Regions from separate parts of the Thalassospira sp. A40-3 genome, predicted to be linked through region 2. Evidence: riboswitches for the same ligand, from Rfam matches in the RefSeq annotation. Region 2 holds a riboswitch; the other holds the start of a gene.

Region 1 (16,176 bases), 1.1 Mb from region 2:
CAAGAGGCGGTTGATCACATCAACACGTTTGGATCGCACCATACCGATGCCATCGTTGCCGAAAACGCCACCGCATCGGCCACCTTCCTCAATGGGGTGGATTCCGGGATCGTCATCGTTAACGCATCGACCCAGTTTGCAGATGGTGGCGAATTTGGCATGGGGGCCGAGATCGGCATTTCGACCGGCAAGCTGCATGCACGTGGCCCGGTCGGAGTCGAACAGCTGACCAGCTATAAATACATTGTTCGTGGTAACGGTCAGACCCGTCCATGACGTCATCTGCCCCCAGATCACATGCGGCCCCACCACGGGTCGGCCTGTTGGGCGGGTCGTTCAATCCCGCCCATGAAGGTCACCTTCATATATCGCTCGAAGCGTTGAAACGCCTACAGCTTGATGCGGTCTGGTGGCTGGTGTCGCCGCAAAACCCGCTTAAGTCATCGACCGGCATGGCGGACCTTGCCGACCGCTTTGATTCGGCACTGATGATGGCAAAGCATCCCCGCATTGTTGTTTCTGCAATTGAAACCGAGCTTGGAACCCGCTATACGGCCGACACTCTTGCAGCCTTGCAACGCCGTTTTACCCGAACAAAGTTCGTTTGGCTGATGGGAGCAGACAACCTGGCCCAGTTCCATAAATGGAAATGGTGGGAAAGGTTGATTTTACGTGCTCCCATTGCGGTTCTCGACCGTGAAGGGTATTCTAACAAGGCATTGTCCGGGACCGCCGCGCGCCGTATGGAACGCTGGCGCATTCCCATGGACAGGGCGGGTTTGCTGGCCGATCTGGATGTTCCGGCCTGGGTATACCTGCCAATCAAGCGCCATCCGGCCTCTTCGACCGCAATTCGCGCCGAAGGCAGATGGCAGGTGTAAGCATCGCAGCGATGTATTTGGCCGGTAAAGTCCGGCCTTCGCGCGAAACATTAAGGTGGCGACCATAGGTACCGCAAAACAGACTCTGACCTCCGGCGAAATGCTTTCGCTGATCCAGAGAACGCTCGAAGATGACAAGGCCGAAGACCTTGTTACCATTGATCTGACCGATAAAACCTCCCTTGCCGATCACATGATCATCGCAACCGGCTCGTCATCGCGCCGGGTCGCATCCATGGCTGAACACCTTGTCGAAGCCATCAAGGATGCCGGTCAGGGCCGTGCATTGGCCGAAGGCAAGGAACAGGGTGACTGGGTTCTGGTCGATACGGGCGATGTCATCGTTCATCTTTTCCGTCCGGAAGTTCGTGCCTTTTACAACATCGAAGAGATGTGGGGCGTTGAAAACCCGGCTCTGAAACAGCAGGCAGCGCGGCTGTACTAACAGCCCGCGCTGTTTGGCGCCTGCCCAAGGCGGGTAACGGCGCCAAACAGGTATCTTGCGTAACGGTCTGGATCGACGACATGCAAATCACCCTTGCTGCGGTGGGACGGATGAAAGCCGGCCCCGAGAAAGATCTTTTTGACCATTACGCTGCCCGACTGCGCTGGCCCTTCGTGCTGCGCGAAGTCGAAGAAAAAAAGAAACTCCCCCCCAATCAGCTTAAAGACCGCGAAGCGGATCTCCTGCTTGGCGTCATTCCGGAAAATGCCTTCCTGATCGCGCTCGATGAGCGCGGCAAGGAATATGGATCGATCGAGTTTTCGCAAAAGCTTGAAGGCTGGATGGATCAATATGCCGGCAATATCGCCTTTGCCATTGGCGGGGCGGACGGGCATGGCGCAGCCCTGAAATCACGGGCCAATACGCTTTGGTCGCTGGGCAAGGCCACATGGCCCCATATGCTGGTCCGCGCCCTAATTGCCGAACAGCTGTTTCGCGCCCACGCCATTCAGACCAACCATCCCTATCACCGCGAGTAATACCGCATCGCGGCATAAAGATAGGGACAGACCCTACCTGCAGTGCAAGGCACCCTATACCGTTGCTCAGCTTATGCCCGAGAAAATAAAGATATTTTCTCGTTTTAGCCCATGCTGCCTTGCAACATACAAACAGCGTCGCTAACATTCCCCACAAGAAAAAAATATTCCCAAAATCAAAAAATGACTCTTGGGTAATGGTAAGGCGTTGAATATGGAACAAACTGTTTTGGCTACGCAGGACGGCGAAACTGCGCGCAAGGTCGCCCAAACCAATGCTGGCATCGAAGACCTGATGCGCGGGATCTCCACCGCACTGGATTACATCCAGCATCTTCTGGAATTTGCCAATACGGCGGGCGAAACCCAAGACAGCCTGATGCGCGAAATCGACGTGCGGTCAAACAATCTGCGTGCCGGTCTGGATGATACCGGGCGTGAGATCGAAAACAGCACATCTGTTGCCCATGATGTTCAGGAAGCCACCCGCGCCACGGTGGCCGCAAAGACCGACGCCATCCGAACCGACCTTGAACGCATCAGCGCCGAACTGGAAACCAAGGCCGAAGGTGCGAACAAGGTCCTGAGCGCGATTGAGGATATCGGCAAGGGAATCAAGCTTTTGGCCCTTAACGCCGCGATCGAGGCCGCGCGTGCCGGTGATCATGGCCGTGGATTTGCCGTTGTTGCCAAGGAAGTCGGCAACCTTGCGCAAAGCACCATGCAGCGCACCCACGAGGCGGTCGATCTGATTGATCTTTCGGATGTCACCAAGGCGCTGCGCGAAAGCATGGCCAGTATCGGTAATGACCTTGATAGCCTTGGCAATGAAATCGAAGGGTCGCTTACCACCCTTCAGGAACGCTTTGCCAACATGTCAGAACGGCTATCTGATATTTCCGAGCACAATCAGGTGGTGTTTGAATTGCTGGCGGGCAGCAAGGATGCATCGGCCCGCACACGCGGCAAGGTCACCTGGGCCCATAATGACACCAAGGCGCTGAGCACAAGCCTTTCGGATGCGGCACTGGCGCAAGACAACCTTGCACAGTTTTTGAAGTCCCATCACCTGCATGATGATCCGACATATGACCGACTGGCCGATATCAAGGCGCGCGGCAAAATCCGCATTGCCATTGAACCGGCCTTTGTCGGGCTGTCATTCCGCCTGAAGCCAAATGATCCGCTGCGTGGCCTTGATGCCGATTACGCAAGGGCACTTGCCAAGTGGCTGGGCGTTGAATGTGAATTTGTTGAACATCCCTGGGATCTTCTGACAGAGCTTCTTTTTGTGGGCGCAAAGCCCGGCGCACCGACCGCCGATGTGGTCTGGAGCGCCCTGCCCCCCAGCGACTTTTACAAGGGTGTCGCTTATTCTGATACCTACACGTATCTCAACTTCGCGCTTTGTCGGCGGGCCGGAAATACGGCGACCAATCGCCTTTCTGATCTTGATGGCAAGGTGTTGGGCATCATCAACGATCCGGTGGCGTTTCAGGTTCTTGAAGAACAGGGGCTGCGCTGGGCGGATAATGAAAGCAAGCCGGGCGGCATCGCCAAGCTTTCCAACCTGATTGCCTACAGCGACCAGACACGCCTGCATGATGCCTTGGCCGACGGGGCTGTTGATGCCTTTGCGGTTGATCAGCCGATCTTCCACTGGGCGGCAAATAACCCGGAAAGCCCATGGCATGGCCGTATTGAAGTCCTGCCGGGTAATATCCTGCCATTGCCTTATTACTATACTGCCGCCGTGGCCGCCGAACCGGCATCCTGGAAATTGCTGTGTGCGATCAACGCATTCATTGCCGAATTCCGTGGCACGTCTGCGCGCGCCGACATCGAAAAACTGTGGCAGGGCCAGGCGCTTGAACATCACCTGACCTACAAGGACGAGGCCGGAAACCTGATCGGGGCCGATGAATTGGCAACCCTGTATCACGCTCATTGCCGCAAGTTCGGCATTGCTGAGCACTAGGCATTGCAACGCAACACAAAATTCTGGTGTGCCTGTGCAAGGCGCCCTGCAAGATTTGAAAAGCATTGCAACTTCAAGGCATCACAGCACCTGTTATCAACTTTCATAATATGCTGCCTTGCAACATTTTCCACCCGACGATAGATTTTCCTTGTAAGAAATAAAAATTCACAAAATTCAGTGGCAGTGGTGAGGCTTTGAAAAATGGAAGAAACCATCTTGGCGCCGCGTGCGGACCTGGTCGATCAGGACGAGCCGCAACAATCATCAGACATTCAGCCCATGCAGGCGGATACCCCACCACCACAAGCCGACCAACTTGACGGGCTGATGCGCGGTATTTCCACGGCCCTTGATTACATTGAAAATCTTCTGAAATTCGCCAATACGGCGGGTGAAACCCAAGACAGCCTGATGCGCGAGATCGATGTGCGATCCAACAATCTGCGCACCGGCCTTGACCAAACGCGCCGCGAAATCGAAGAAAGCACCCATACCGCCAACGACGTACAGGAAAGCACGCGTGCAACGGTCTCGTCGAAAACCGATGCCATTCGTGGCGATCTTGAAAAGATCAGTCAGGATCTGGAAACCAAGGCCGAAGGTGCGGCAAAGGTTCTGAGTGCAATTGAAGATATCGGCAAGGGGATCAAGTTGCTCGCCCTTAACGCCACGATCGAGGCCGCCCGCGCCGGTGACCATGGCCGCGGCTTTGCCGTGGTGGCCAAGGAAGTTGGTAATCTGGCGCAAAGCACCATGCAGCGCACGAACGAGGCCGTAGATCTGATTGATCTGTCCGATGTCACCAAATCCTTGCGCGAAAGCATGGGCAATATCGGCAATGACCTTGATAGCCTAGGCGGTGAAATCGAAGAGGCGCTGGGCGGGCTCAAGGATCGCTTTGCCCAGATGTCGGGACGCCTTGAACATATCAGCGGCCATAACCAGGTCGTGTTTGAACTGCTCGATGCCAGCAAAGACTCATCGGCCCGCACACGCAGCAAAGTAAGCTGGGCATCCGGCGAAATCGCCAAACTTTCAAACTGCACCACCGATACAGCAAACGTATCGACCAAGCTTTCGCAGTTTCTGGCCGCCAGTTACATTCCCGAAGATCCGGCCTATGACCGCCTTGCCGACATCAAGGCGCGCGGTAAAATCCGTATCGCCATTGACCCGGCACTGGTCGGGGCATCGTTCCGCCCGCAAAAAGGTGGCCCGCTGCATGGCATTGATATCGACTATGCCGAGGCCTTTGCCAAATCCATCGGCGTTGAGTGCGAGTTCATTGAACATCCGTGGGATCTTTTGACCGAGCTTCTGTTTGTTGGCAAAAAGGCCGGACAACCGCCCGCCGATGTTGTCTGGTGCGCCTTGCCACCAAGTGATTTCTATAAGGGTGTCGCGTTTTCAGATACCTACACCTATCTGAACTTTTCGCTGATCCGCCGTCCGGACAACACATCAATCAATACGATTGCCGATCTTGACGGCAAGGTACTGGGCACGGTTAATGACCCCGCTGCCCTTGCCGTACTGGAAGATGTCGGTCTTCGCTGGGCGGATAATGAAAACAAGCCCGGCGGCATTGCCAAGCTTTCGAACATGATCGCCTATGGCGATATTTCGCGCGTGCATGACGCTGTTGCAGACGGGGCGATTGATGCCTTTGCCGGCGACCATCCGGTGTTTTACTGGGCGTCGAAAAACCCGCAAAGCCCTTGGCATGGCCGTCTGGAAGTCCTGCCCAAACCGATCCTGCCGCACCCGTTCTTCTATGTTGCAGCGGTCGCAGCCGAACCGGCGTCCTATCCGTTGCTTTGTGCGATCAACGACTTCATTGCCGATTTCCGCAAGACGCCCAAACGGGCCGAGATCGAAAAGCTCTGGCAGGGTCAGCCGATTGAACATCATCTGACCTACAAGGACGAAGCCGGTAATCTGATCGGGGCCGATGAACTTGCCAGCAGCTACCACGCCCATTGCCGTAAATACGGGCTTAATTCCGATTGACGGATTGCTTAAAACGGCTGGCGCGATGATGGTCCGGGCACTATCATCGCGTCATGGCAGCAAACAAGAAATCCCTTCGACAACAACGCATTCTTGGCGAACTGGACCTCGAACCGTCATTGCGGATCGCGGATCTGGCCGAACGTTTGAATGTCTCGAATGAAACCATTCGACGCGACTTTGACGAATTGACGTCGCAAGGGCTGATTAATCGCACCTATGGCGGTGCTGTCCGCCGTCAGGCCAGCGAGCCGGGCCTGAATGAACGCCATCAGCTTCACATTGCCGAACGCGAAAGCATCGCCAAACAATCCGTGCCGGTTCTGGCCGGCGCGCGCCATATCATGATCGGATCCGGGGCCACGACGGTTCATGTCGCCAAACGATTGGCGGTAACCATGACGGATCTCACCGTCATCACCCATTCGTTTGGCGTTGCCACCGTGCTTGCCATCAACCCGACAATCCGGGTGATCATGGCGCCCGGCCTTTATCACGCACAGGAAGGTGCGATGCATGGCGCGCAGACCGTGCGTTTTCTTGAAAACTATCGGGTGGAATGGGCCATATTGGGTGCCAGTGGCCTTGACGGTGACGGGGCAAGTGATGCCCTGATCGAGGCGGCGGATGTCTATTCCGTCATGATGGAACGCGCGACGCGGAGCATGATCGTTGCCGATCACACCAAGTTCAATCAGGCCTTCCCGGCGCGCTATTGCGACTGGACGTCGGTCGATGTTCTGGTCACTGATGAGAGCCCGATGGGGGTTCTTGATGAAACCATCCGTGCCGGTGGCTGTATGATCAAGGCCGCGACGCGTAACTGATCCCGAAATCGCAGTCCAGGCGCTTAGCGACAGGCGCGCAGCGACTTCGCCAGTGCCTCGATAAAGAAATCGACCTCGGACGATTTCAGGCAAAGCGGCGGGCGGATTTTCAATGTCTGGCCGAATTTCCCGGCCGCCCCGATCAGAACCCGGTTCTCGCGCATGGCATTGATGATGTCACTGACCAGTTGCCCGCTAGGGTTGGCAGGATCACCATCGGGGGACAGATCTACACCGATGAACAAGCCGGCACCACGCACATCCGTGATCCGGTCATCAATATCGGCCAGATGTAGCAAACCTTCGCGCAATGACTTGCCACAAAGGGCGGCGTTGGCCTGCAACTCTTCATCACGAATGACATTCAAAACGGCCAATCCCGTTGCCGAGGCCACCGGGCTTGCGGCAAAGGTGTTGAAATAACCGACATCATCGCAAAACGCGCTGAGCAATTCCGGGCGTACCGCAATGCCCGCCATCGGGAAACCATTGCCCATCGGTTTGCCCATGCTGACGATATCGGGTTCGACATCATGGCGGGCAAAACCCCAAAAGGCATCACCGGTGCGCGCAAAGCCCGGCTGCACTTCATCAGCGATAAACAGCCCGCCAGCACGATGGACAACCGCCACCGCCAACCGCAAAAACCCGCGCGGATTGGAAAACACGCCGTCGCTTGAAAAAATGCTGTCCGCAATCAGGGCCGCGACCCCGTAACCGCGATCCTGCAAAACAAGGGCTGCCTTGTTGACCTCGTCGGCAAAACCGGCGGCAACATCATCGCCATAAATCAACTTGCTTGGGGCCGGAACGGCAATGACATGATCGGGCAGATTGCCGCGTTTGAGTGCTGATGGTGAAATGTCTGTCACAGCACGCGTATTGCCGTGATAGGCGGACTCGGTCACGATAAAGCCGCTGGCACCTGTTGCCCGCTCGGCAATGCGCAGCGCAAGATCATTGGCTTCACTGCCGCTGCAGGTCAGAACGATATTTTCAAGGTAATCGGGGAATGTCGCCTTGAGCCGATCAAGATATTCCTCGGTCGTCTGATGCAGATAACGACTGTTGATATTAAGCTTCGCGGCCTGATCAGCCATGGCCGAGACCACGCGCGGATGGCAATGCCCGACCGAGGGCACATTGTTATAAAAATCAAGATAGCTCGTTCCGTCCGCCGCCGTCATCCAGCAGCCAGAACCCGACACCATTTCAATCGGATCACGGTAAAACAGCACCGATGCCGCCCCAAAGTTCCGGGTCCGCCGCGACAAAAGATCATCGCCGGCTGGGGGTCGGCCAAAGGAGGTTTTGCCGTCATAGGCGTTCATATCAAGGATGGGGCGCACAGGCTTCATTTCGCGCCCTCGGCTGTCAGATAATCCTGCGCCATTTGCAGGGTGCCTGCGGTAAAGCCCGTGCCCATTTCCTGCGCGGTCGGTGTTTCCGGGTGGCTCGCAATCCATGCTGTCAAAAGCAGGCGACGCAGCATCACAAAGCTATCAAGCATCGCCGCATCGCTGACCGAAAACGGCGCGACAGTTCGGTACCCTTCAATCCAGGCTTCCTTGAGTGCCGGGACAATCGGATCAAGCTCGATAAAGCTGATGGCGGCGGCAAAGTCATAGCCAAACCAGCCAAAGCCACAATCATCGAAATCGATCACCCCCAACCGGTCACCATCGACCAGAAGATTTGCCAAACGCAGATCCGCATGGATCAGGCCATAGCAATCATTGCCCATGCCAAAGGCTGCCAGCTTCTGATCAAGATGCACACAAAGCCGTTCCAGCAAGGCCAAACCATTGGCATCAAGCCCGGGGGCCGCGCGCCAGTCGCCCCAATGCGGGTTGGCCCCCAGGGTGGTATCAAACGTCCAGCTTTTGCGCACGAAATTGACCGAACGCGTCCATTGCCGGGCATGTCCATGCAGACGCGCACTGATCGCCCCAAGTTTGAAGAACCCATCGACCAATGCCTCGTCGGCAGAGGGTTCCTCGCCGCTCATGAAATCGAAGGCGACCACATGACGACTAACCCCGCCGTGATCAAATTCGGCGACCAATGATCCGTCACTGCGCAGGCGCGGCTTGGGGGTATCGACGATATCACTAGCCCGCAGGGCATTGATCCAGGCCAGTTCGGATTCAATTTCCGCCCGCGTGTGATAGTCCGGCCGATGCACCCGCAAGATCAGCTTCGCACCACTGTCGGGATCAGTTGCCAGAAAGGTCGCATTTTCCGAAACGGTCAGAAGCGACACATCGTTGTCTTCGCCCATGCCCCAACCCGGCAGGACCGAAACCGCGCCCTCTTTCAGGACATCAATCATGTTGTCATCGTAAATGCCGCCCAACCGATGCCTCCTGTCGCTTTCTCATGACCGCCCGAAACGGGTATTAGCGCCGTTTCCGGGCGGCCTCGGTGCCATTTTGTGAATAATGCGGCACAAAATGTGTAACTTGCAACATTTTTTGTTGCATCACGGAATATTTCGACCAATCATCAAGAAAACATAACGCAGCGCACAATCAGGGAACCGGCAATCCGCAGCGCAGAATAAAGCTGGTGCAGGCGCATTACCCCATGACTTCACGAAAGGATCAACCATGCTGACTTCGATTTCAGGCAAAAGCGTCATCGTCACCGGTGGCTCCAAGGGCATTGGCAAGGGCATCGCCAAGGTATTTGCTAGCAAGGGGGCAAAGGTCATGATCGCGGCCCGCACCGAAAAGGACGCGGCAACCACCGTCGATGAAATCGAGGCTACCGGCGGCACCGCCGACATGTTCCTGTGTGATGTTTCGGATTTTGATCAGGTCTCTGCACTGGCGGAATACACGGCCAAAACCTTTGGCGGGATTGATATCCTTTGTGCCAATGCCGGTATCTTTCCGCAGATCAAGATGATCGATATGACGGCTGATGACTGGGATCAGGTGATGTCAACCAACCTTAAAAGCAGCTTCCTGTGCGTAAAGGCCTGCATCTCCAATTTCGAAAAATCCGGCAAGGGGCGCGTGGTGATTACATCCTCGATTACCGGGCCGGTGACGGGCTATCCGGGCTGGTCACATTACGGCGCTTCAAAGGCCGGCCAGCTTGGCTTTATCAAAACCGCAGCCATGGAACTGTCGCGCTATAACACGACCATCAATGCCGTCATGCCCGGCAATATCATGACAGAGGGCCTGGCCGATCTTGGTGAGGATTATCTGAGCTCGATGGCGAACTCGATCCCGCTGAAACGTCTGGGCAGTGTCGAGGATATCGCCAATGCCGCCCTGTTCTTTGCATCCGATGAAGCGGCCTATATCACCGGCCAGCAGATCGTGGTCGATGGCGGTCAGATCCTGCCGGAATCGCTTGAGGCACTTGAAGAGATCTGAGCCCTCACCCCGCGCAAAACGGCATAGAACGACAAAGCCCGCATCCGGTTCACCAGATGCGGGCTTTGGTTTTTTTTCGGGTTTAGGCCAAACCGTACTGGCTGCGCACGACACCGGAATTGTAGCGCTCGGACGCCAGAAGACGGGGTTTGATCCCCCCGGCATCGCGCCCGAACAATGAAATGCCGGACCCCAGCACTTCCGGGATCGTAAAGATATCAAGCTGATCGGCAAACCCGCCAAACAGGAACTGTGTCACCACACTGCCCCCGCCGACGACCCAGATGTCACCATCCGCCGACCGCCGGTCGCGCAATTGATCGACCAGTTCGATGATACTCCCGCCATAGGCCTCGGTATTGGCAGGCCGATCTTTGGGCAGATCGCGGGAAGTCAAAACGATTGTGCGGCGGGCCTCATAGGGCCAGTCGCCAAATTCCATCACCTGATCAAAGGTGTTTCGCCCGATGATCAGCGTACCGACGGAGTCCAGAAAGTCGTCAAAGCCGAACTCGGCCGGGTCATATTCCCCCAACCAGTCCACCGCACCATTAGCACGCGCAATGAAGCCATCCAGACTGACCGCGATGTAAATGCGGAACAGTTTTTTGCTCATGTCTATGTCCAACCGATATTGGGGTCTTTGCCCCTATTTTTAGTCGGCAAATCATAGCAAAACACCAACCGCAAGTCGCAAGAAACAAAAGCAGAAAACCGTCTAATTTACATTGCAGATGCCAGAAAGCCCGGTTTTCTGCCCTATTCTTAAGAGTTGGGATCAGCACTCCACCACGTTGACATTGACCGCAAGACCGCCCTGGCTGGTTTCCTTGTACTTGCTTTGCATGTCGAGTCCCGTCTGGCGCATGGTCTCGATCACCTTATCAAGCGAAACGGTATGCTGGCCGTCACCGCGCAATGCCAGACGTGCAGCATTGATCGCCTTGACCGCACCCATGGTGTTGCGTTCGATGCAGGGCACCTGCACCAGACCGCCAATCGGATCGCAGGTCAGGCCAAGGTTATGTTCCATACCGATCTCGGCGGCGTTTTCGACCTGTTCGGGCGTTCCGCCCAGCACGGCACACAGCGCGCCAGCCGCCATTGAACAGGCAACCCCGACCTCGCCCTGACAGCCAACTTCGGCCGCCGAGATTGAGGCGCGCTTTTTATAGATCGACCCGATGGCCGCCGCAGTTAAAAGGAATTCACGAATTTTGTGCTGATTGGCGTTGGCACCGAACTTTTCGTAATAACGCAGAACGGCGGGAATAACGCCTGCGGCCCCGTTGGTCGGTGCGGTCACAACCCGACCGCCTGCGGCATTTTCTTCGTTCACGGCAAGGGCATAAAGATTGACCCAGTCAATCACCGTCAGCGGATCACGCAGGCCAGCTTCGGGCTTTTCGGTCAGTTCCTTGTAAAGGTTCGATGCCCGACGTTTGACATTCAGGCCACCGGGCAAGATACCGTCAGTGCGGATGCCACGGTCAATGCAGCTCATCATCGCGTCATGAACGCGATCAACAAAGGCGATGGTTTCATCGGAGCTGCGCCAGCTTTGTTCATTCTCCATCATGATTTCCGCGATGGAGCGCCCTTCGCGCTTGCAGATTTCCATCAGTTCGTCGGCGGACGAAAACGGAAATGGCAAGGTGATGTTATCGCCGGAATATTCCGCACCGTGATCGTCACTGGATACGATAAAGCCACCCCCGACCGAGAAATATTCCTGGGTATGGATTTTCACGCCATCGCGGTCAAAGGCGGTAATGCGCATGCCATTGGGATGCTGCGGCAGGGTTTCGGTGAAATGAAACACCAGATTGGTATCGCGGTTAAAGGCAACCGGATACTGCCCGTAAAGCTGCAACTGGCTGGTTTCATCAATCGCCTTCACAGTCGGCACAATATCATCAGGATCGATATTGCGCGGGCGCTTTCCATTCAGGCCCATGATCACCGCGGTATCGGTTGCGTGCCCCTTGCCGGTCAGGGCAAGCGATCCATAAAGATCAACCACGACACTGCCGGACTTTTGTAAAAGATTGCGCGCCTCAAGCTCAAGGCAGAAACGATATCCCGCGCGCATCGGGCCAACCGTATGCGAACTCGAAGGACCGATACCGATTGTGTAAAGGTCAACAACCGACAGGTTGACGTCATGTTGGGATTTCTTTTGCGATCCCGAAGAGGGATCGGTCGCGGGATTTGTCATCAAGGGCCTCCTTCACGGCTCAATAACGCGCTTGTTTTCGCGCTGTTTACGAACCGGTGTTTTTGCCCCCTCTGTCCCTTGACCTGAGATTATCCGCCCTGCCCGATCAAGATCGGCTTGGGGCGTTCATCCTTCGGTGGAAACCTGACCAGCGCTTTCTCCCAGGCGCTTTTTGGTTTCTCTCTCCAGAGCCTCTTCCGTGACGGTCCATCTGCCTGAGAGTGTTTATGAGGCATTGCTCCTTCGGCGCCGCACATCATGCAAATCGCGTGATATCCGAACTCTCCCGTCACGGTGCGAGATAACATTTCTGCCACCTCAGAGGTTCACCGTCAGATTGAACACTATCTGCGTCTTTAGACACTGTCAAAAGAACTGGTTTGCATCTGCAAAATTTTCTGCGGCAGATGCTGTTAAGCAACGGTAATCGTGCTAAATTGCCCGGGTAATTGATGTACCCGTCGTGCGCGAAGACTGACCCACCCTGTCCGCATGGCGGGATTGATGGCGAAAGAGCCCGTAAGTCACCATATTTACGGGACATTCAGCCTTTTCCTTTATCTGTGGGGTTTATGAACGTGACTGTATCGAATTCCGTAAAGCGCCCGCGCCCTGTGGTGCTGTGCATTCTGGACGGCTGGGGTTATCGCGAAGAAAGCAAGGACAACGCTGTCGCCCTTGCCAACACGCCTGTCTGGGATGACCTTTACGCCAACAATCCGACCGGGTTTCTTAAGGCCTGCGGTCTGGATGTTGGCCTGCCCGAAGGTCAGATGGGCAACTCGGAAGTCGGTCACATGAACCTCGGTGCTGGCCGTGTGGTCATGCAGGAACTGCCCAAAATTGACGAGGCCGTCAAAACCGGCACCATCGCCAATACCGACACCGTCAAAAAGATCATCGCCAAACTTTCCGATTCCAATGGCGTTTGCCATATCGCGGGTCTTCTGTCCGAAGGCGGGGTGCATTCCCATCAGGCCCACATGGCGGCCCTGGCCAAGATCATTGCAGGTGCCGGTGTGCCGGTAAAAATTCACGCCTATCTTGATGGCCGTGATACCGCACCGAAAAGTGCCGCCAAGTTCCTTGAGAAATTCCGCGCCCTGATCGGTGATGCCAATGTTGAAATCGCCACAGTCACCGGCCGTTATTACGCCATGGACCGCGACAACCGTTGGGAACGCGTAAGCCAGGCCTATTTCACGATGGTTCAGGGCAAGAATTACGCCGATGGCCGCAGCGCAGAAAGTGCGGAGGCCGCGATTGCCAACGCCTATGAAGCCGGTACGACCGATGAATTTGTTCTGCCGACCGTGATTGGCGATTATGATGGCATCAAGGACGGCGACGGCCTTCTGATGACTAATTTCCGGGCGGACCGCGCACGTGAAATCCTTGCCGCCCTCTGCGCACCGGAATTTGACGGCTTTGATCGCGGCACGCCGATCAAGTTCGCCGTTCAGGCCGGGATGGTCGAATATTCGTCCGAACATGCCAAATACATGGATGCGATCTATCCGCCGCAGACCCTGCCAAACATCTTTGGCGAAGTGGTATCCAAGGCCGGCATGAAGCAGCTTCGCATCGCCGAGACCGAAAAATACCCGCATGTTTCGTTCTTCTTTAACGGCGGCGAAGAACAGGTATTCGAGGGCGAGGACCGCATTCTGGTCGCCTCCCCCAAAGTCGCGACCTATGACCTGCAGCCGGAAATGTCGGCACCGGAAGTGACCGAAAAACTGGTCGCTGCCATCAAGTCGGAAAAATACGACACCATCATCCTGAACTTTGCCAACCCGGACATGGTCGGCCATAGCGGCATCCTTGAAGCCGCGATGAAGGCCGCAGAGGCGGTTGATACCTGCCTTGGCAAAGTGATTGACGCGATCAAGTCGGTCGGTGGCGTTGCCTTTGTCACCGCTGATCACGGCAACTGCGAAGTGATGGTCGATCCGGAAACCGGCGAACCGCACACGGCACATACACTTAATCTCGTTCCGACCATCCTTGTTAACGGTCCGGAAGGGGTAACATTGGAAGATGGTCGTTTGGCCGATGTCGCACCGACCTTGCTGCAATTGCTTGGCGTGCCGCAACCGGCAGAAATGACTGGTAAACCCTTGCTTAAGGGCCTGAAACAGAATGACGCGCTTCTTGCGAGCTAAGTTAGCTTATGAGATCGCCCTGCCTGCGCTGATCGCTTTTGCGGTTTTTGCTGCAGGCGGGGCTGCGCCTTCTTTTGCCCAATCGCTGCAAAAGGTTGATCAGCAACTTGATCAACTTGAAAACCAGCTTTCCGAACAGCAAAAACAGGAAGAGTTCCTGTCACGCAAATCACGGGAACTCTGGACCGAGGAACAAGCCCTTCAGTCCGAGGCGATATCTGTCGCCAGACGCACCCAGCGCCTTGAAACGACGCTGACCGAACTGGAAGATCAGCTCGAAACGCTTGAAGCACGTGAAAAGGTCGCCGCCACCAGCCTTGAAGACAAGGCCGGGCAATATGCCCGCATCCTGATGGCCCTGCAGCGCCTGTCGACCACCCCGCCCGAAGCGGTCATTGCCCTGCCAACATCGCCGCAGGATACGTTGCGTTCGGCGGTATTGCTTAAGGCCGCCCTGCCCGGTGTCGAACAGCACGCCCGCGATCTGCGCAAGGAACTAGGCGAGATTGCCACGCTGCGCGAAGATATTCGCAATCGTCGTAGCGAATTGGCCGCTGCCACCCAGGAATTGCAACAAGAACGCGCATCCCTTGCCGCCCTTCTGGATGAAAAGCGCCGCCTGCGCGCCCAGACAGAGGCCGAGGCCGAAGAAGCCGCCAAGGCGGTAAGTGCACTTGCCGATGAAGCCAAATCGCTGGGCGAGCTTTTGCGCAATCTGGAAAATCGTGCTGAAGGGCTGCCACGCCCGCGCGCCCGCCCGGAAGTTCGTGTTGCGACACGTACCGAACCGGATGCAGACACGCTTGGTGCGACAACAATTGCCAAAAACACACCGCCACCGCCGCCCGAAAGCAAATCTGATGCGGGGAATACCGGTGGTACTGACACAAGTGACGAAGAATTCGCTGTTGGCAGTTCGATCACACTGGCACAGGGCAACCTCCGCATGCCCGCCAGTGGTAAAGTGGTTACACTTTTTGGTGAAAAATCACGCGGCCCGGATGGTTTGACCGTAAACAGGTCCAAGGGAATTGAGATCAGCACACGCGCAAATGCGCAGGTTGTCTCACCTTTTGACGGCAAAGTTGTCTTTGCCGGCCCCTTCCGCGGGTATGGCCGGCTCTTGATTATCGAACACGGCGAAGGATACCATAGCCTTATCGCCGGTTTTGATCGGCTGGACAGTGTGGTAGGACAATATCTATTGGCGGGCGAACCTGTTGGTATTATGGGTGAAACTTCGCCAAAACTATATCTGGAGATGCGCCAGAACGGGGAAGCAATCAATCCGCTTCCATGGCTGGCCTCGAAAAACGGCAAGGTAAGTGGATGAAAACCTCACGATTGGCAGTACTCGCACTCGCGACCGGCATGACTATCGGCCTTGCGTCGCCAGTTTTGGCGCAATCTTCAACCTCCTCGGCTGAGACCTATCGGCTGCTCAACCTGTTTGGCGATGTGTTCGAACAGGTCAAAAGCAAATATGTCGAAGACGTCGATGACAAAAAACTGATTGAAGCGGCCATTAACGGCATGCTGACATCGCTTGATCCGCATTCCTCATATCTGAATATGGATAATTTCGAGGAAATGCAGGTTGATACCCGCGGCGAATTCGGTGGCCTTGGCATCGAAGTCACCATGGAAGACGGCTTTGTCAAAGTCATCGCGCCGATCTATGACACACCCGCCGAAAAGGCTGGCCTTCAGCCGGGCGACTT
Region 2 (16,176 bases):
CCAGCGCCCAGCCTTAAGCTGATTACGGATGTCGCGGCCTTTACCTATCGCGAGGTTCCGAAATGGAACCCGATGAATGTGTGCTCCTACCATCTGCAGGAAGCCGGGGCGACGGCCGAGCAGGAGCTGGCCTATGCGCTGGCAACGGCGATTGCGGTTCTGGATGCGGTGCGCGATTCGGGTCAGGTGCCCGAAGAGGACTTTGCCAAGGTGGTCGGTCGCATTTCGTTCTTTGTGAATGCCGGGATTCGCTTTGTTACTGAAATCTGCAAGATGCGGGCATTCTGCGAACTTTGGGATGAAATCACCCGTGATCGTTACTGCATCGAAGACGCCAAATATCGCCGGTTCCGCTATGGCGTTCAGGTCAACTCGTTGGGCCTGACCGAACAGCAACCCGAAAATAACGTCTATCGTATTCTGATCGAGATGCTGGCAGTGGTTCTGTCAAAGAATGCGCGGGCGCGCGCCGTGCAGTTGCCCGCCTGGAACGAGGCCCTTGGCCTTCCGCGTCCATGGGATCAGCAATGGTCGCTGCGCCTGCAACAGATCATGGCCTATGAAACCGATCTTCTGGAATATGAAGACCTGTTTGATGGCAACCCGGCGATTGAACGCAAGGTCGGCGCGCTTAAGGAAGGTGCGCGGGCAGAACTTGCAAAGATTGATGAGATGGGCGGGGCGATTGCCGCAGTTGATCGCGGCTATATGAAACAGGAACTGGTGCGGTCCAACGCGCTGCGTCTGGCCGATATCGAAAGCGGGCTGACAAAGGTGATCGGTGTAAACGCCTTTACCGAAACCGAACCTTCGCCGCTGACATCGGGGGAAAAGTCGATCCTGACCGTCGATGACATGGCCGAACAGGACCAGATCGAAAAACTTAAAGCCTGGCGGTCAGAGCGCAATCAGGCCGAAGTCGATGCCACGCTGACCGATTTGAAGTCAGCCGCCAGCGAAGGTCGCAACATCATGGAAAGTTCCATTGCCTGCGCCCATGCCGGGGTCACCACCGGCGAGTGGTCGGAAACCCTGCGCGACGTGTTTGGCGAATACCGTGCGCCGACCGGGATTACATCGATGATCGTGACCGGGGATGCCGAAAACCTTCAGGATTTGCGCAAACGCGTTGATGAGGTTTCCGACAAGCTTGGCGAACGTATGAAGATGCTGGTCGGCAAGCCGGGTCTGGATGGTCATTCCAACGGCGCCGAACAGATTGCGGTCAAGGCGGGCGAAGCCGGGATCGAGGTTTTGTATGAAGGCATACGCTGGACGCCAGAGGAGCTGGTGCGCAATGCCATCGAAGACGGCGCGCATGTCATCGGTCTTTCGATCCTGTCCGGGTCGCATGTGCCGCTGGTGCGTGAAGTGGTCAACGGGCTGCGTGCCCAAGGGGCCGGTCATATTCCGGTCGTTGTCGGCGGGATTATCCCGGAATCTGATATGCTGGTGCTGCGCCAGATGGGCGTTTCCGCGGTCTATACCCCCAAGGATTATCAGTTGGCCAAGGTGATTTCCGAGATTGTTGATCTTGTGGATCGCAAGTCATCTGACAAAACAGCGGTTTCATCAAATGGTGCCAGCGATGCGCATGGGGATGCAGCGCTTTATTAACGTCCATGCGGGCAGAACCATCTGACAAAAAAACGGTCGGACCCAACAACGGGTGCGACCGGTTCTTTTTGGATGTGCCCGGATCAGGACTTGGCTGAAACAGTTTCCTGTTCGGTGCCATGGCGCTCGTTGACCCAGCTTTCAAAGGTCGAGGCGGGCAGTGGTTTGGAGAACAGGAAGCCCTGGATAAAGTCGCAGCCCTTTTCCTGCAGATAGACAAGCTGTTCGACTTCTTCCACGCCCTCGGCAACGACTTCGAGGTTAAGGCTGTGGCCAAGGCCGATGACGGCATCGACAATCGCCTTGTCATCGACATCGACATGAATGTCGTTCACGAAGGATCGGTCGATCTTGATCGAGGTCACCGGGAAACGTTTGAGATAGTTCAGCGACGAATAGCCGGTGCCAAAATCATCAATCGCGATCAGAACACCAAGTTCCTTGAGTTCCTTGAGCGTCGAGACGGCCTTTTCCGGGTTGTTCATCAGAATGGATTCGGTGATTTCAAGTTCCAGCGTGCCATGCGGCAGGGCAGTTTCCTTGACGATCTTGGTCACACTATCAACCAGTTCGGCATCCTGGAACTGTGCCGGGGACAGGTTGACGGCAATCCGAAGATCGGAAAGTGATGAGTCGCGCCAGATGCGTGTCTGACGGCAGGCCTTTTCAAGAACCCATGCACCCAGACGGTTGATCAGGCCGCATTCCTCGGCAACGGAAATGAATTCGCCGGGCAGGATCAGGCCGCGTTCCGGGTGATGCCAGCGTACAAGCGCCTCGGCACCGACGACGCGTTCGGTGCGGCAATCGATTTTCGGCTGATAGTAAAGTTCGAGTTGATCGTGTTCGAGCGCGTTGCGCAGATCTTCCTCGATGGTTTTGCGTTCCTTGACCCGTTCGTGCATCGACGGCAGGAAGAAGCGGTAATTATTGCGCCCTTCGGCCTTGGCGGCATACATCGCCATATCGGCGTTCTTGACCAGCTGTTCGGGGTTTTCGCCGTCTTCCGGGAACAGGGTGATACCGACACTGGCGGTCGAATGCAGGCGGATGCCGCGGCAATCAAATGGCTGGCACAGCTCGTCAATGATGCGTTGGGCAAGGGCGATGGTGTCTTCGATGTTCTGGACATCGGTCTGGATGATTGCGAATTCATCGCCACCAAGGCGGGCGGCGGTATCCGAATCCCGGATGATACGCGACAGACGCTGCCCCATTTCCTGGATCATCAGATCGCCAACATCGTGGCCGAAGTGGTCGTTGATATCCTTGAACCGGTCAAGGTCGACAAACAGAACCGTCACGCCGCGCTGGAAACGACGGGCCGACAGCAGCGCCTGACGCAGGCGGTCAAGGAACAGGGTGCGGTTCGGCAGGCTGGTCAGAACGTCATGGACCGCAAGGTGACGCATGCGGGCTTCGGTCTGTTTACGTTCGGTAATATCGGTGTAGGTCGCAACGTAACCGCCGCCCGGCATCGGGTTGTGATCAACCTGAATGACACGACCATTCGGGCGGGTCCGTTCCATGCGATAGGGTTCACGACGCCGGGCAATCGCAACGCGGTCGGAAATCAGTGCCTGAATGCTGACATCGCCGTATTCGCCGCGTTCGCCGTTATAGCGCAGGATATCGGAAAGCGGGGTGCCTTCCTTGACCAGATCGCGCGGCAGGTTCAGCAATTCGATATAGCGTTCGTTCCAGACCATCAGGTTCAGGTCCTGATCGAACAGACAGATGCCCTGACCGATATTGTGAAGGGTTGCTTCCAGCAGGGCCTGTTTGCGCTGGGCTTCTTCCTGCGCCTGCCCCTGAAGGGCGACCATTTCATTATATTCGCGGATCAGAAGCCCGAGTTCGTCCGAGCTGTTCCATTCCACCGGACGGCGCAGACGGCCGTGCTTGGTCATTCGAATGGAATGCAGCAATCGGTTGAGTGGTTCCTTGATCGAGCGTTTGTTGGCGATCAGAAGGCTTGCGGCCACGACCGAGATCAAAAGCCCGAACAGGATCATGTCGATCGCAATACGGCGGAACAGCAAATCCTGAACGCGGGCGTCGGTGAAGTAAATCACCAGTTCGCCAACGTCATGGCGGACGTTGTTGCGTTCGAAATAGACACGGCGCGAAAGTCGAAGCGTGTCGGTCAATTCGGATTGCGATACGCCGGTATGGGCAAATTCGGTGCCGTCTGCGCCCAGTGCCTGCACGGCAACGATGTCGCGATCGCGCGCCATGGCGTTTAGGGCAGATTCAATATTATCGACGTCGAGATACCAGAAAGGTGTGGCCAGAACGCGGGCGTTGATGTCGGCGGTCTGTTCGACTTTGCCATTCAGGTCGTCGCGCAGCACCTTGTAGCTGACATAGCCAAAGACGATGAAAAGCGCGAGCGAGAACAGCGAAACCAGCGGCAATGCGATAAACAGCAGCCGACTGCTCAAGGACTTTCGTTGTAAAAACCCGTACGATCCGCGTGACAAGCGTTCTCTCCCTGACACCCACTTTAGGCTAGTCGAATATAATGTACTCGACCTTTGTATGGGTGCCAACACCCCCTTGAATTAGTCTCAAGTCAAACCGCAACTTGATGAAAACGCAAGTTTGATTTCGTTAAACATTCAATTATCTGACACAAGCCAGCAAAGCTATTTATCTTGTAGCGAAGTCCCTCAGCTTCAAGCGGTTTTCCCGATAACCGCGAAAAATTCGTTATCGGGGCACGGCTTGGCGGGCCAATTCGTCGCATCTTTCGTTTTCCGGGTGACCGGCATGACCCTTGACCCAGTGCCACTCGACCTTATGCGGTTCAAGGGCTTGGAGCAAACGTTGCCATAGTTCCACATTCTTGACCGGCTTTTTATCGGCGGTTTTCCAGCCACGTTTCTGCCAGCCGAAAATCCATTTGGTAATGCCGTCGCGGACATAGCTGCTGTCGGTGTAGATATCGATGACACAGGGACGTTTCAGGGCTTCCAGCGCACTGATGGCCGCCATCATTTCCATACGATTGTTGGTGGTTTCCGGATCGCCGCCCGACATTTCCTTTTCGACACCCTTGAAGCGCAAAATAGCGCCCCAGCCACCGGGGCCGGGATTGCCGCTGCACGCGCCGTCCGTGTAAATCTCGACGCGGTTATCGTCACCGTTACTTGAAGTCATATTGTCGTGTTCCCCGCCTTTGTGCCTAATCCAGGCCATAGGCTGTTGCGTTTTCCACACGTTGGTGGAACCGCAATTTGTTGATGTATTCGCGCGGGTTCTTCGGGGTGACCAGCGCATCCTTGGGTGTATTCACCCAGTCATACAGCCGTGTCAGAAGGAACCGAAGACTTGCGCCGCGCGCCAGAATGGGCAGGGCGGCCTTTTCGACGTCCGAAAGCGGACGGACCTTGCTGTAATGCGACAGAAGGTTTTTGGCCTTGGTTACATTGAAGCTGTTGTCTGGTTCAAAGCACCAGGCATTCATGCAGATGGCAACGTCGTAGCAAAACAGGTCATTGCACGCGAAATAGAAGTCAATCAGCCCGGAAACGGCTTCCTTGTTTGGAAAGAAGAAGACGTTATCGGGGAACAGGTCCGCATGAATGACCCCTTTTGGAAGGGCGTGCGGCCAGTTTTCTTCAAGAAATGCGAGCTCTTCGCCAATCATCTTGCCAAGGCCGGGTTCGACATCGTCGGCATGTTCAGCGCAGCTGTCAAAAAGCGAACGCCATCCCTTGATGCTCAGCGCATTTGGCAGATGCATTTCGAAGTCCTGACCGGCTGAGTGCAACTCTGCCAGTGCGGCGCCAACCCCGGCACAGTGATGGGGTTGAATGCGCCTGGGCGACATGCCCTGCAGGAAAGACGTGATGGCAGCCGGGCGACCACAAAGGCGTCGCAGGGCAACACCGTCCTTGCCGTGGATCGGGGTCGGGCAATTCAGTCCCTTGGCCGACAAGTGATCCATCAGGCCAAGATAGAAGGGCAAATCATCGGGATTTACCCGCTTCTCATACAGGGTCAGGATATAAGGAGCCTTGGTCGTCTGAAGCAGGAAATTGGTGTTTTCGACGCCTTCTGCGATCCCCTTGAACGACACCACGTCACCGATATCGTATTCGGCCACAAAGCGGGAAATATCTTCGTCTGAAACGTCGGTATAGACGGCCATGAGTTCTATCGTCGTCCTGAGCTGAAAATAAGCATGTCCGCAGACCTAGCTGGCAAGCTGACGCGGCAGTTTGAAGGTGACATTCTCGTTGGTCAGCGTGATTGTTTCGACCGTCACGTCAAAGCGTTCGCGGCAGGCATCAATGACTTCCTCGACCAGGATTTCGGGCGCGGATGCGCCGGCCGTGATGCCAAGGCTTGAAATACCGTCAAGCTTGGACCAGTCGATATCCTTTGCCCGTTCGACCAGAACCGACCGTGTGCAGCCTTCGCGCTTGGCGACTTCGACCAGGCGGTTGGAGTTCGAAGAGTTCGGCGCGCCAAGGACCAGAATGGCATCGGCCTTTTCCGCGATCAGTTTGACCGCATGCTGGCGGTTGGTCGTGGCGTAGCAGATATCTTCCTTTTTCGGCACCGCGATTGACGGGAAACGCCGTTGCAGGATTTCAATGATCTTGGCGGTGTCATCAAGTGACAAGGTCGTCTGGGTCACGAAGGCCAGATTTTCCGGATCGCTGATTTCGATGGTTTCGGCGTCTTCCTCGGTCTCGACCAGGGTCATGCTGCCGGGCGGCAACTGGCCCATCGTGCCGATGACTTCGGGATGACCAGCGTGACCAATCAGAAGAATATGTTTGCCATCGGCGTGATGGCGTTCCGCCCCGCGATGGACTTTGGAGACCAGCGGGCAGGTCGCATCAAGATATTCAAGTTTGCGGGTTTCGGCCGCCTCGGGCACGGATTTCGGGACACCATGGGCCGAAAAGATCACCGGCACGCCATCGGGAACGGCATCAAGTTCGTCAACGAAAACGGCACCCATATCGCGCAGGCGATTGACCACGAATTTGTTATGCACGATTTCGTGGCGGACATAGACCGGTGCGCCATATTTTTCGAGTGCCTTTTCGACGATCTCGATGGCGCGATCAACCCCCGCGCAGAAACCGCGCGGATTGGCAAGAACGATCCGAAGGCTGGCTTTGTCAGACATGATACAGGTCCGGCTTTCCCAATTGCGTGCGGGCGTTGCCGACGCATTTTTCAAACATTCACGTTACATAACCTGCCTGATCATGCGGTGCAATGACTCTGGGGTAAATGGTCGGTGCGGGTTGGCCGAATTTTTGACGTTTTACACGGCCCAAGGCCTTTGAAGCGGGTTGTGCCGACATCCGCGACAGAATAGACTGCGCGCGGGCCGGTCGTCGCGATGCGGCCCGAAAACATTTGGTTTGATAGAGGCTTGGATGACAATCGGTAACGGACTTCGGCGCGTTTATGCATTGGGTATGGTCTCGCTTGGTGGATTGCTAAGCGCATGCGGCGGTGGCAACCCGTTCGAAGAACAGCCGGTCCCGGTTTGTCCGGCGGCCTATCTGCCAAAGGATACGGCAAAACTTGTCCAGTTCAGTGGTGCTGGCCGTGACCTGACCGATGTGATCGTCGAAGCCGAATTTACCGGATACCTCGGTGATTGCGGCTATGACCTTGATGACAAGGAACTTGATGTCATCATCAGCCCGATCATTACCGCCGAGCTTGGACCGGCAGCCCAGAACCGCAACGTTCAATTTAAATATTTCGTCGCCCTGCGCGACCCGAACGGCACCTTCATTCAGAAGTCGGTGTTTGACGTTAATATGGCGTTTGCCGACAATCTGAACATGGCACGCATCCGGGACGAACAGGTGACCCTGTCGGTGCCGCTGGACGATGTCTGGACCGGTCCGGATTACGAAATCTATCTTGGTTTCCAGCTGAGCGCGGACCAACTTGAGTATAATCGCCGCTTCGGAACCGATTGATTTTATTCGGGTTTGGTCATCTGAGACGCGGCAGGCCGATCGTGCCCGAAAAATAGGGGCTGGTCGGTTTGCGCGGAAACCCGTATAACAGAAACATACCCAAATGATGCACGTGGGAGAGGCCGCAGTCCTTATCGGATGAGCGGACGCCGAAGGAGCAACCACCCCGGAAACTCTCAGGCAACAGGACCGCGTGGAGATGGGACTCTGGAAAGCAGGTGACCTGAATTTCTGATCAGGAACACCTCGCCGAAGATGTAAGCAGACCGGCTTCCTACCCCGGATGTGATTCTTTCAGGCTCCAAAGACAGAGGGGGAATGTGGTTGGCCACTGGTCGGCTATATTTCGCAACGATTGTCCTGGAGAACCTGATGGCGGATCAAGAATCCGAACTTCTAAAAACTGCCCTTTATGATTTGCATGTGGAACTCGGTGCCAAAATGGTGCCGTTCGCTGGCTATGCCATGCCTGTGCAATATCCGCTTGGTGTGAAGGGCGAACATCTTCATACCCGTGCGAAGGCAGGCCTGTTTGATGTGTCCCATATGGGGCAGGTGCGTTTGACCGGCGAGAACCGCGTGGCGGAGCTTGAAAAGCTTGTGCCCGGTGATATCGCCATCCTCAAACCCGGTCGCACCCGCTATTCCGCGTTTACCCAGGACGACGGCACGATCCTTGATGATCTGATGATTACCAATGCGGGTGACAGCCTGTTTCTGGTGATCAATGCGGCCTGCAAGGACGATGATATCGTTCACATGCGTGCCAACCTTGGCGATGGTGTATCGCTTGAAGAAATCGATGACCGCGCGCTTCTGGCGCTTCAGGGCCCGGACGCGGCCAAGGTTCTGGCACGCTTTGCACCATCGGTTGCCGATCTGAAATTCATGAGCTTTGCCGAAGTCGACATCGCTGGCAGTCCGTGCTTTGTCACCCGTTCGGGTTACACTGGCGAAGACGGCTTTGAGATATCTGTACCCAACGCCGATGCCGAGGCGCTTGCACGCAAGCTGTTGGCCGAGGAAGAGGTCGAGGCGATTGGCCTTGGTGCACGTGATTCACTGCGCCTCGAAGCAGGTCTTTGCCTGTATGGTAACGACATTGATACCACCACGACCCCGGTTGAAGGGGATCTGAACTGGATCATTAATAAACGTCGCCGGGCCGAGGGTGGTTTCAAGGGCGCGGATGTGATCCTTGATCAGCTTGAACACGGTGCGGATCGCAAACGTGTCGGCATCAAGCCCGAAGGCAAGGCACCTGCACGCGAACACACCCAGATTTTGAACGCGGATGGCGAAGAAATCGGCGAGATTACATCGGGCGGGTTTGGCCCGACCGTCGATGGCCCGATTGCCATGGGGTATGTCGCAATTGAATTTGCCGAACCGGGTACCAAGGTCGATCTTATGGTGCGTGGCAAGGCGCGCCCGGCCGAGGTGGTCGAACTTCCGTTCGCGCCGCATCGTTATTTCCGCGGTTGAGAACCAGAATTTATCATAGAGAGAGCGGCGCTACGCTGCATTGGCACTGAATTGATCAACAGGGACAATGGAAGATGACTAAGAAATTTTCGCAGGAACATGAATGGATCGAGCTTGAAGACGGTGTGGCAACCGTTGGCATTACCGATTACGCGCAGCAGTCGCTGGGCGATATCGTCTATGTCGAGCTGCCGGAAGTTGGCAAGAAACTGACCAAGGATGGCGACGCCGCAGTTGTTGAATCGGTCAAGGCCGCCAGCGACGTTTACGCCCCGCTCGATGGTGAAATTGTCGAGGTTAACGAAGAGCTCGATGACAATCCTGCACTGGTCAATGAAGCCCCGGAATCGGATGGCTGGTTCTTTAGAATGACACTGACCGATGAATCCCAGCTTGATGAGCTGATGGATGAAGCTGCCTACAAAGACTTCGTCGAAGGCCTTTAAAACATGCGTTATCTCCCACTGACACGCGCTGATCGTGCTGCGATGCTTGATACCATCGGGGCATCATCGGTTGATGAACTTTACTGTGATGTGCCGGACGGCGCGTTGCTTGATGCACCTGTTGATTTGCCATCCCACCTTGGCGAAATGCAGGTCGAACGCGATATGATGGCCTTGGCCGCCAAAAACATGGGCGCATCAAGCGTGCCCAGTTTCCTGGGTGCCGGTGCCTATCGCCACCATGTTCCGGCGACGGTTGATTACGTGATCCAGCGCGGTGAGTTTCTGACCGCCTATACCCCGTATCAGCCGGAAATCGCGCAAGGCACGTTGCAATACCTGTTTGAATTCCAGACCCAGGTTGCCTCGATCACCGGGATGGATGTTGCCAACGCGTCGATGTGGGATGGTGCGACATCCTGTGCCGAAGCGGTGCTGATGGCCTGCCGTGCGACCCGTCGCAAGAAGGCAGTTCTTTCGGGTGGTTTGCATCCGCATTACCGCGAAGTGACCGAAACCTATTGCCAGTATAGCGACACCGAAGTTGCCGGACGTGATGGGCATCCGGAACATCAGGCAACTGCCGAAGAACTCAACGATCTGATTGATGATCAGACGGCTTGCGTTGTGGTGCAGTACCCGGACGTCTTTGGCCGCATTCAGGATCACACCCAGTTGGCCGATCTTTGCCATGCCAAGGGTGCGCTTCTGGTGGTGGTCTTTACCGAGGCGGTGGTGTTTGGTGCAGTGAAATCACCGGGCAGCTTTGGCGCAGACATCGTTTGCGGCGAAGGCCAGTCGATCGGTAATGCGCTGAATTATGGTGGGCCGTATGTTGGCCTGTTTGCCACCACGCAAAAGCTCGTGCGTCAGATGCCGGGCCGCCTGTGTGGTGAAACGGTCGATCAGGACGGCAAACGTGGCTTTGTTCTGACGCTGTCGACCCGCGAACAGCATATCCGCCGTGAAAAGGCGACCTCGAACATCTGCACCAACTCGGGCCTGTGTTCGTTGGCCTTTACGGTGCATATGAGCCTGCTGGGTGAAGATGGTTATCGCCGTCTGGCGACTTTGAACCATGAAAATGCCTGCAAGGCAGCCGATGCGATTGACGCCGTTGAAGGCGCATCTGTGGTCAATGACAGCTTCTTTAACGAATTCACCGTGAAGCTTTCCAAGCCGGCCGCCGAAGTGGTTGAAGCACTGGTTGCCAAGGGCGTCCTTGCCGGTGTGCCGCTGTCGCGCCTGTATCCGAACCGTTCGGATCTGGATAACTACCTGTTGGTTGCGGTCACCGAAACCAACACGGACGAGGATATCGCGGCCCTTGCGTCCGCATTGAAGGAGGCGCTGGCATGACCTTTACAACCCATACCGGCAACCGTGGACTTGTTCTTGAAGAACAGCTGATTTTCGAGCAGGGCCAGCCCGGCCGAACCGGCGTTGATTTGCCGGAACCAAAGGGCACCAAATCGCGCCTTGGCGGTCTTGACCGTGATAGCGACGTTGGTCTTCCGGGGCTTTCGGAGCCGCAAGTCGTGCGTCACTTCACGCGCCTGTCGCAAAAGAACTACGGCATTGATGCCGGTTTCTTCCCGCTTGGTTCGTGTACGATGAAGCATAACCCGCGCCTGAACGAAAAAGTCGCCCGTCTGCCCGGTCTTGCCGATCTGCATCCGATGCAGCCCGAAAGCACCGTTCAGGGTGCGCTGGAACTGATTGATCAGTGTGCGCATTGGCTTCTAGTCCTGACCGGCATGCCGGCGGTTTCCATGTCCCCGGCAGCGGGTGCGCAGGGCGAGCTTTGCGGCATGATGGCCATTCGCGCGGCCCTTGATGCACGCGGTGAAAACCGTCGTCGTGTTCTGGTGCCGGAATCAGCCCACGGGACCAACCCGGCAACCGCAGCCGCCTGTGGCTTTACAGTTGATTCGATCCCGGCGACCGAAGATGGCCGGGTTGATCTGGCGGCGTTTGAAGCCAAGCTTGGCGACGATGTGGCTGGCATCATGCTGACCAACCCGAACACCTGCGGTCTGTTTGAACGCGATGTGCGCAAGATTGCCGATCTGGTGCATGAAGCGGGTGGTTACTTCTATTGTGATGGTGCGAACTTCAACGCCATTGTCGGTCGGGTGCGCCCGGCAGACCTTGGCATTGATGCCATGCATATCAACCTGCACAAGACGTTCTCGACCCCGCATGGCGGCGGTGGACCGGGTTCAGGACCCGTTGTCTTTTCCGAGGCACTGGCACCGTTTGCCCCGATCCCGTATGTCGTGAAAAAGGGTGAGGGTTTCCATCTGGTCGAAACCGCAGACGAAGAAGACGGCATGAAGCCGTTTGGCCGTCTGAAGGGCTTCCATGGTCAGATGGGGATGTTCATTCGTGCCCTGACCTATATGAAAAGCCATGGTGCAGATGGCCTGCGTCAGGCATCGGGTGATGCGGTTCTGAATGCCAACTATTTGCTGGCGCGTCTTAAGGACAAGCTCAGTGTGGCCTTCCCGGGCTATTGCATGCATGAAGCCCTGTTTGACGACGGCTTCCTGAAAGATACCGGTGTTTCGACGCTGGATCTGGCCAAGGCAATCATCGACGAAGGGTTCCACCCGATGACGATGTATTTCCCGCTGGTGGTTCATGGGGCGTTGCTGATCGAACCGACCGAGACCGAAACCAAGGAATCGATCGATCAGTTCTGTGATGCGATTCTGTCGCTTGTGGCCAAGGCCGAGTCGGGCGATGCAGAATTCTTCAAGAATGCACCGTACCTGACCCCGCGCAGACGCCTTGATGAAACGGCGGCTGCCCGTAAGCCGGTTTTGCGCTGGAAGCCTGAAACAGCTTGATAACCAACGCAACCTGACCTTTTGGAGCACCCCGGTCTTTTGGCCGGGGTGTTCTTTTTCAAAGACTTGGACTTGAAACCCATTGGACTTGTCGCAATCTGCACCCTTATACTTGCCGTAATAGTAATGAACGCCGTCAAAAAGGTGCGTTTGGGGATTTAGTGATCGGACGCATGTCCGTTCCGGAGGGTTAAAGTCAGTTATGTCTCGTCGCGTGCAAAAAGTATTCACTGCCGAACGTCGTCTTAAAGAACGCACCGGTGGTGTTGTTGAGGATTGGTCTGACTCCTTTTTTGACCCGACGCTGGAAAGCGGCATGGGGGCAGGGGAACCGATGCAGGCATCCTTGCCGGCAGCGACGAGTGCCCCGGAAACATCCGGTATTACCCAGGCTGTTCTTGATGAAATCAGAGCCCTGCGTGGTGAAGTTTCACAACTGCGTCAGGCGGTGGCAGCCGGTGGTGTTCCGGCCAGTGATGTCGCCGCCCCGTTTGCATCAAACGATGCGCCGATGGATGAATTGCCCGAACCGGTTTCAAGTAACCCAAGTCACTCCAATCGCCCGGGTGCGGCAGAGCCCGATCGTGACGATCTGGAACTGATCCGCACCCAGATCGCGGAAATGAACGAGCACATCCACCGTGCCAAGGTTCAGATTGCGTCGCTGCGCCATCCAAAGGCACAGGATGACCGATTGGTAAGTGCGACCTCGGAACTTGATGCCATCGTCAAAGATACCGAAATGGCGACCCACACCATTCTGGAATCCGCCGAGCAGATTGACGATCTGACGATGACGCTTAAAAACTCGGCGCCGAGCGATTTTGTCGCCGATCACGTCGAACAGATTGCCTTCATCGTGACCAAGATCTTTGAAGCCTGTAACTTCCAGGACATTACCGGCCAGCGCATCAACAAGGTGGTCAGCACGCTTGAGTTCGTTGAAGAGCGCGTCCACAACATGATCTCGATCTGGGGTGAAGATGCGTTTGCCGAACTGCCGGTTCCTGAGGTCGAGGAAGAATCACGGCCCGAGGATGCAGATCTTCTGAATGGTCCGCAGCTCGAAGGGGAAGGCATCAGTCAGGACGATATCGACAAGTTGTTCGAATAATTCGAAAAATGCTTGGTTTTGTGCTGTGATTTAAGGTAGTAGCGTGAGCTATATCTTCTTGGCAAAGAGCGCCTCGGGCGTTTTCGCCCAGTCTTTTGTCAATCAAAAGTTTACATATGTAAGGTAAGTTCTTACCTATAAGAATAAGAAGCTATGTTGGGATGCGTGTGACATACGGTTGCACGCGTTTTGGCGTGCTTGGAGGTTAATATGGGATTTTGGTCTCTCGGTGCTATTCGCCAGCCAAAGGCACAAGATATAAAATGGCGAAAAAGCCCACGTGGGGAGTACTACCGCCTGTTCATGATCGACGATATTTCAGAGCTTAGCCTGGATGGGGTCGGTGGCGTTTACTTGCTGTGGCATGGTGGCCTGAAGCCGTCTTGGCTGGTGGCTGGTGCAACAGAAGATCTTGGACACAGTTTTTCTGAACTGATGCGAGATCCGGATATTCGCGAATATGACACCCGTGGCGGGGTCTATATGAGCTGGTCACCGATCAAAGACAGTTTCCGGGAAGGTGTTGTGCATTTCATTGCCAAGCACACCAACCCGACCTTTGAATGCGATTATGACAGCAAGGAAGACCCGATACCGGTTCTGCTTCCGCGCTGATCAGGCAATAATATTCCCTACATTCAAAGCAAAAAGCTCCGCAAATGATTGCGGAGCTTTAAGCGCTTGTTCCGGGAAAGTTTCCGGTTTTAAAGCTTTTTCAGAACAGCTTCGGCACTTGAAACTTCAAACGCGCCCGGTTCTTCGATGGCAATGTCGGTGACTTTGCCGTCTTCGACAATCATGGCGAAACGGTTGGCACGCTTGCCAAGGCCGCGGCCGGTCAGATCAAGTCCAAGCCCGGTTGCGTCGACAAACGCCAGATCCCCGTCCGAAAGCATGGTGACGTCGTTGGCCTTTTCCGCATCGGCCCATGCCTGAAGGACAAAGGCATCGTTTGATGCAAGGCAGGCAATCTCATCGACACCTTTGGCTTTGATCTCATCGGATTTGGCAACAAAGCCCGGAAGGTGTTTGGCCGAGCAGGTCGGGGTAAAGGCGCCCGGTACGGCAAACAGGACAACTTTGCGACCTGCGAAGAATTCCTTGGAATTGACGGCTTCCGGACCGTCGCTGGTTGCGCGGAAAAGGGTAACTTCCGGGAGTTCGGAACCGACTGAAATGGTCATGGGTATCTCCGTTATTTGGCGCAATCCCGTTGACTGCGCGCTGGATCGCATGCCGGAATCAAACACCAAATCTGCTTGGCATTCAATGCTTTCACGCAGAGTTTTTAACAGGTTTCATCTGCCTGACTTCAATTGGCAGCAATTTTGGGCCTGTGTGTGCCTTAGCGCCTGCCTGCTGACCGGCGCCAAATCACTACGCGTTCTCAATCAGATGTGATCACTTTGCGGAACTGGCAAGGCTTGCCGAACCGTTTGCATCTTCAAGCGCACCAAGAACCTCGTCCACACCGAGCAATTCTGAAAGCAGGATGCCATCCGGTGCCCCCGGACCAAATACCGCATTGAACGGGATGCCAAACCGGCCATAAGAGGCAAGGTAGTCGGCAATCTTTTGATCCGGGCGGGTCCAGTCGGCCTGCATCAGAACCACATCATCCTGCATCAATGCATTTCGGACGTCGGGTTTTTCGAGAACCAGCTTTTTGTTGACCTGACAGGTCACACACCATTCGGCGGTAACATCGATCACGACCGTTTTTCCATCGGCAACCAAACCATCAATGGTTTCAGGTGCAAACGCCTGCCAGACAAGTGTGCCATTGTCCGATGATGCGCGCGGCGACGACGGCGGTTGTGAAAAGCCGGGCGCAAACAGTGCAACAAGGAAGCCCAACACGGCCAGTGACGTAAAGGCAAAGCGTGGACGCAGGTTTGATGTGCGTTTGCGGGCCCAGATAAAGACACCGCCCAAAATCAAACCAAGCCCGACAGCAATCGCACCACCCATGCCGATCTGGACCGACAGAATACCCAGAAGCCAGATCGCCGTGCCGATCAGGGCCAGACCCAGAACAACTTTGACACCATTCATCCAGCGTCCGGGTTTGGGCAGGATATGGGCGACACGCGGCTGGATGGCGATGGCAAAATACGGCAGGGCCAAGCCGATCCCCAGCAAGGTGAATATGCAGAAGATATCAAACACACTGCCCGCCAGTGCAAAACCAACCGCCGTGCCAAGGAACGGGGCAGAGCAGGGGGTTGCCAACAAGGTGGCAAACATACCGGTCAGGAAGTTGCTGCTGATATGGTGGCCGTGGCTTTCGCTGCGTGTGATGGCGTCATTTGCCGCGTTGCCAAGCTGATCCGGGCCGGAAATTTCAAACAGCCCCCACATATTCAGCGCAAACAGGGCGAGTATGATCGTCATAACCGTCAGGAACAGAGGTTGCTGGAACTGAATGCCCCAGCCAATGGTGCCCCCGGCCAGTTTGATGCCGACCAGAACAGCGGCAATCACCCAGAAGGATGTGATGATCCCGGCCGCACTGGCAAGGAAACCGATGCGCACCCGATTGATGTCCTGTTCGCGGGCTTTAAGGGCTGACATGACCTTGATCGACAGGACCGGCAACACACAGGGCATGACATTCAGGATCAGGCCGCCAAGCAGGGCAAACAATCCGATCATCGCGAAACTCATGCCCGCCGTTGCGCCCGCACTGGATGCTGTGC

What was found. A riboswitch is a leader RNA that binds a small molecule or an ion and turns the genes downstream of it on or off. The one in region 2 is predicted to bind glycine.
Region 1: another riboswitch for glycine. It lies ahead of IT893_RS01705 (L-serine ammonia-lyase); the one in region 2 lies ahead of gcvT (glycine cleavage system aminomethyltransferase GcvT).

The regions. Positions count from the first base shown of each region.
Region 1 covers NZ_CP065428.1:374,228-390,403, reverse strand. Annotated here, with positions in the region: gene IT893_RS01760 (glutamate-5-semialdehyde dehydrogenase) at 1-276, shown strand, start outside; gene IT893_RS01755 (nicotinate-nucleotide adenylyltransferase) at 273-881, shown strand; gene rsfS (ribosome silencing factor) at 937-1,326, shown strand; gene rlmH (23S rRNA (pseudouridine(1915)-N(3))-methyltransferase RlmH) at 1,407-1,865, shown strand; gene IT893_RS01740 (methyl-accepting chemotaxis protein) at 2,080-3,843, shown strand; gene IT893_RS01735 (methyl-accepting chemotaxis protein) at 4,048-5,856, shown strand; gene IT893_RS01730 (DeoR/GlpR family DNA-binding transcription regulator) at 5,910-6,683, shown strand; gene IT893_RS01725 (aspartate aminotransferase family protein) at 6,707-8,041, opposite strand; gene IT893_RS01720 (phosphotransferase enzyme family protein) at 8,038-9,039, opposite strand; gene fabG (3-oxoacyl-ACP reductase FabG) at 9,293-10,072, shown strand; gene IT893_RS01710 (dihydrofolate reductase family protein) at 10,155-10,688, opposite strand; gene IT893_RS01705 (L-serine ammonia-lyase) at 10,851-12,290, opposite strand; glycine riboswitch at 12,360-12,481, opposite strand; glycine riboswitch at 12,484-12,589, opposite strand; gene gpmI (2,3-bisphosphoglycerate-independent phosphoglycerate mutase) at 12,863-14,455, shown strand; gene IT893_RS01695 (murein hydrolase activator EnvC) at 14,445-15,788, shown strand; gene IT893_RS01690 (S41 family peptidase) at 15,785-16,176, shown strand, end outside.
Region 2 covers NZ_CP065428.1:3,597,823-3,613,998, reverse strand. Annotated here, with positions in the region: gene IT893_RS16595 (protein meaA) at 1-1,617, shown strand, start outside; gene IT893_RS16590 (bifunctional diguanylate cyclase/phosphodiesterase) at 1,701-4,061, opposite strand; gene rnhA (ribonuclease HI) at 4,330-4,779, opposite strand; gene IT893_RS16580 (homoserine kinase) at 4,805-5,773, opposite strand; gene ispH (4-hydroxy-3-methylbut-2-enyl diphosphate reductase) at 5,819-6,766, opposite strand; gene IT893_RS16570 (hypothetical protein) at 7,023-7,580, shown strand; glycine riboswitch at 7,684-7,782, shown strand; gene gcvT (glycine cleavage system aminomethyltransferase GcvT) at 7,953-9,065, shown strand; gene gcvH (glycine cleavage system protein GcvH) at 9,140-9,511, shown strand; gene gcvPA (aminomethyl-transferring glycine dehydrogenase subunit GcvPA) at 9,515-10,870, shown strand; gene gcvPB (aminomethyl-transferring glycine dehydrogenase subunit GcvPB) at 10,867-12,363, shown strand; gene IT893_RS16545 (protein phosphatase CheZ) at 12,566-13,477, shown strand; gene IT893_RS16540 (hypothetical protein) at 13,688-14,092, shown strand; gene IT893_RS16535 (peroxiredoxin) at 14,182-14,661, opposite strand; gene IT893_RS16530 (protein-disulfide reductase DsbD) at 14,879-16,176, opposite strand, start outside.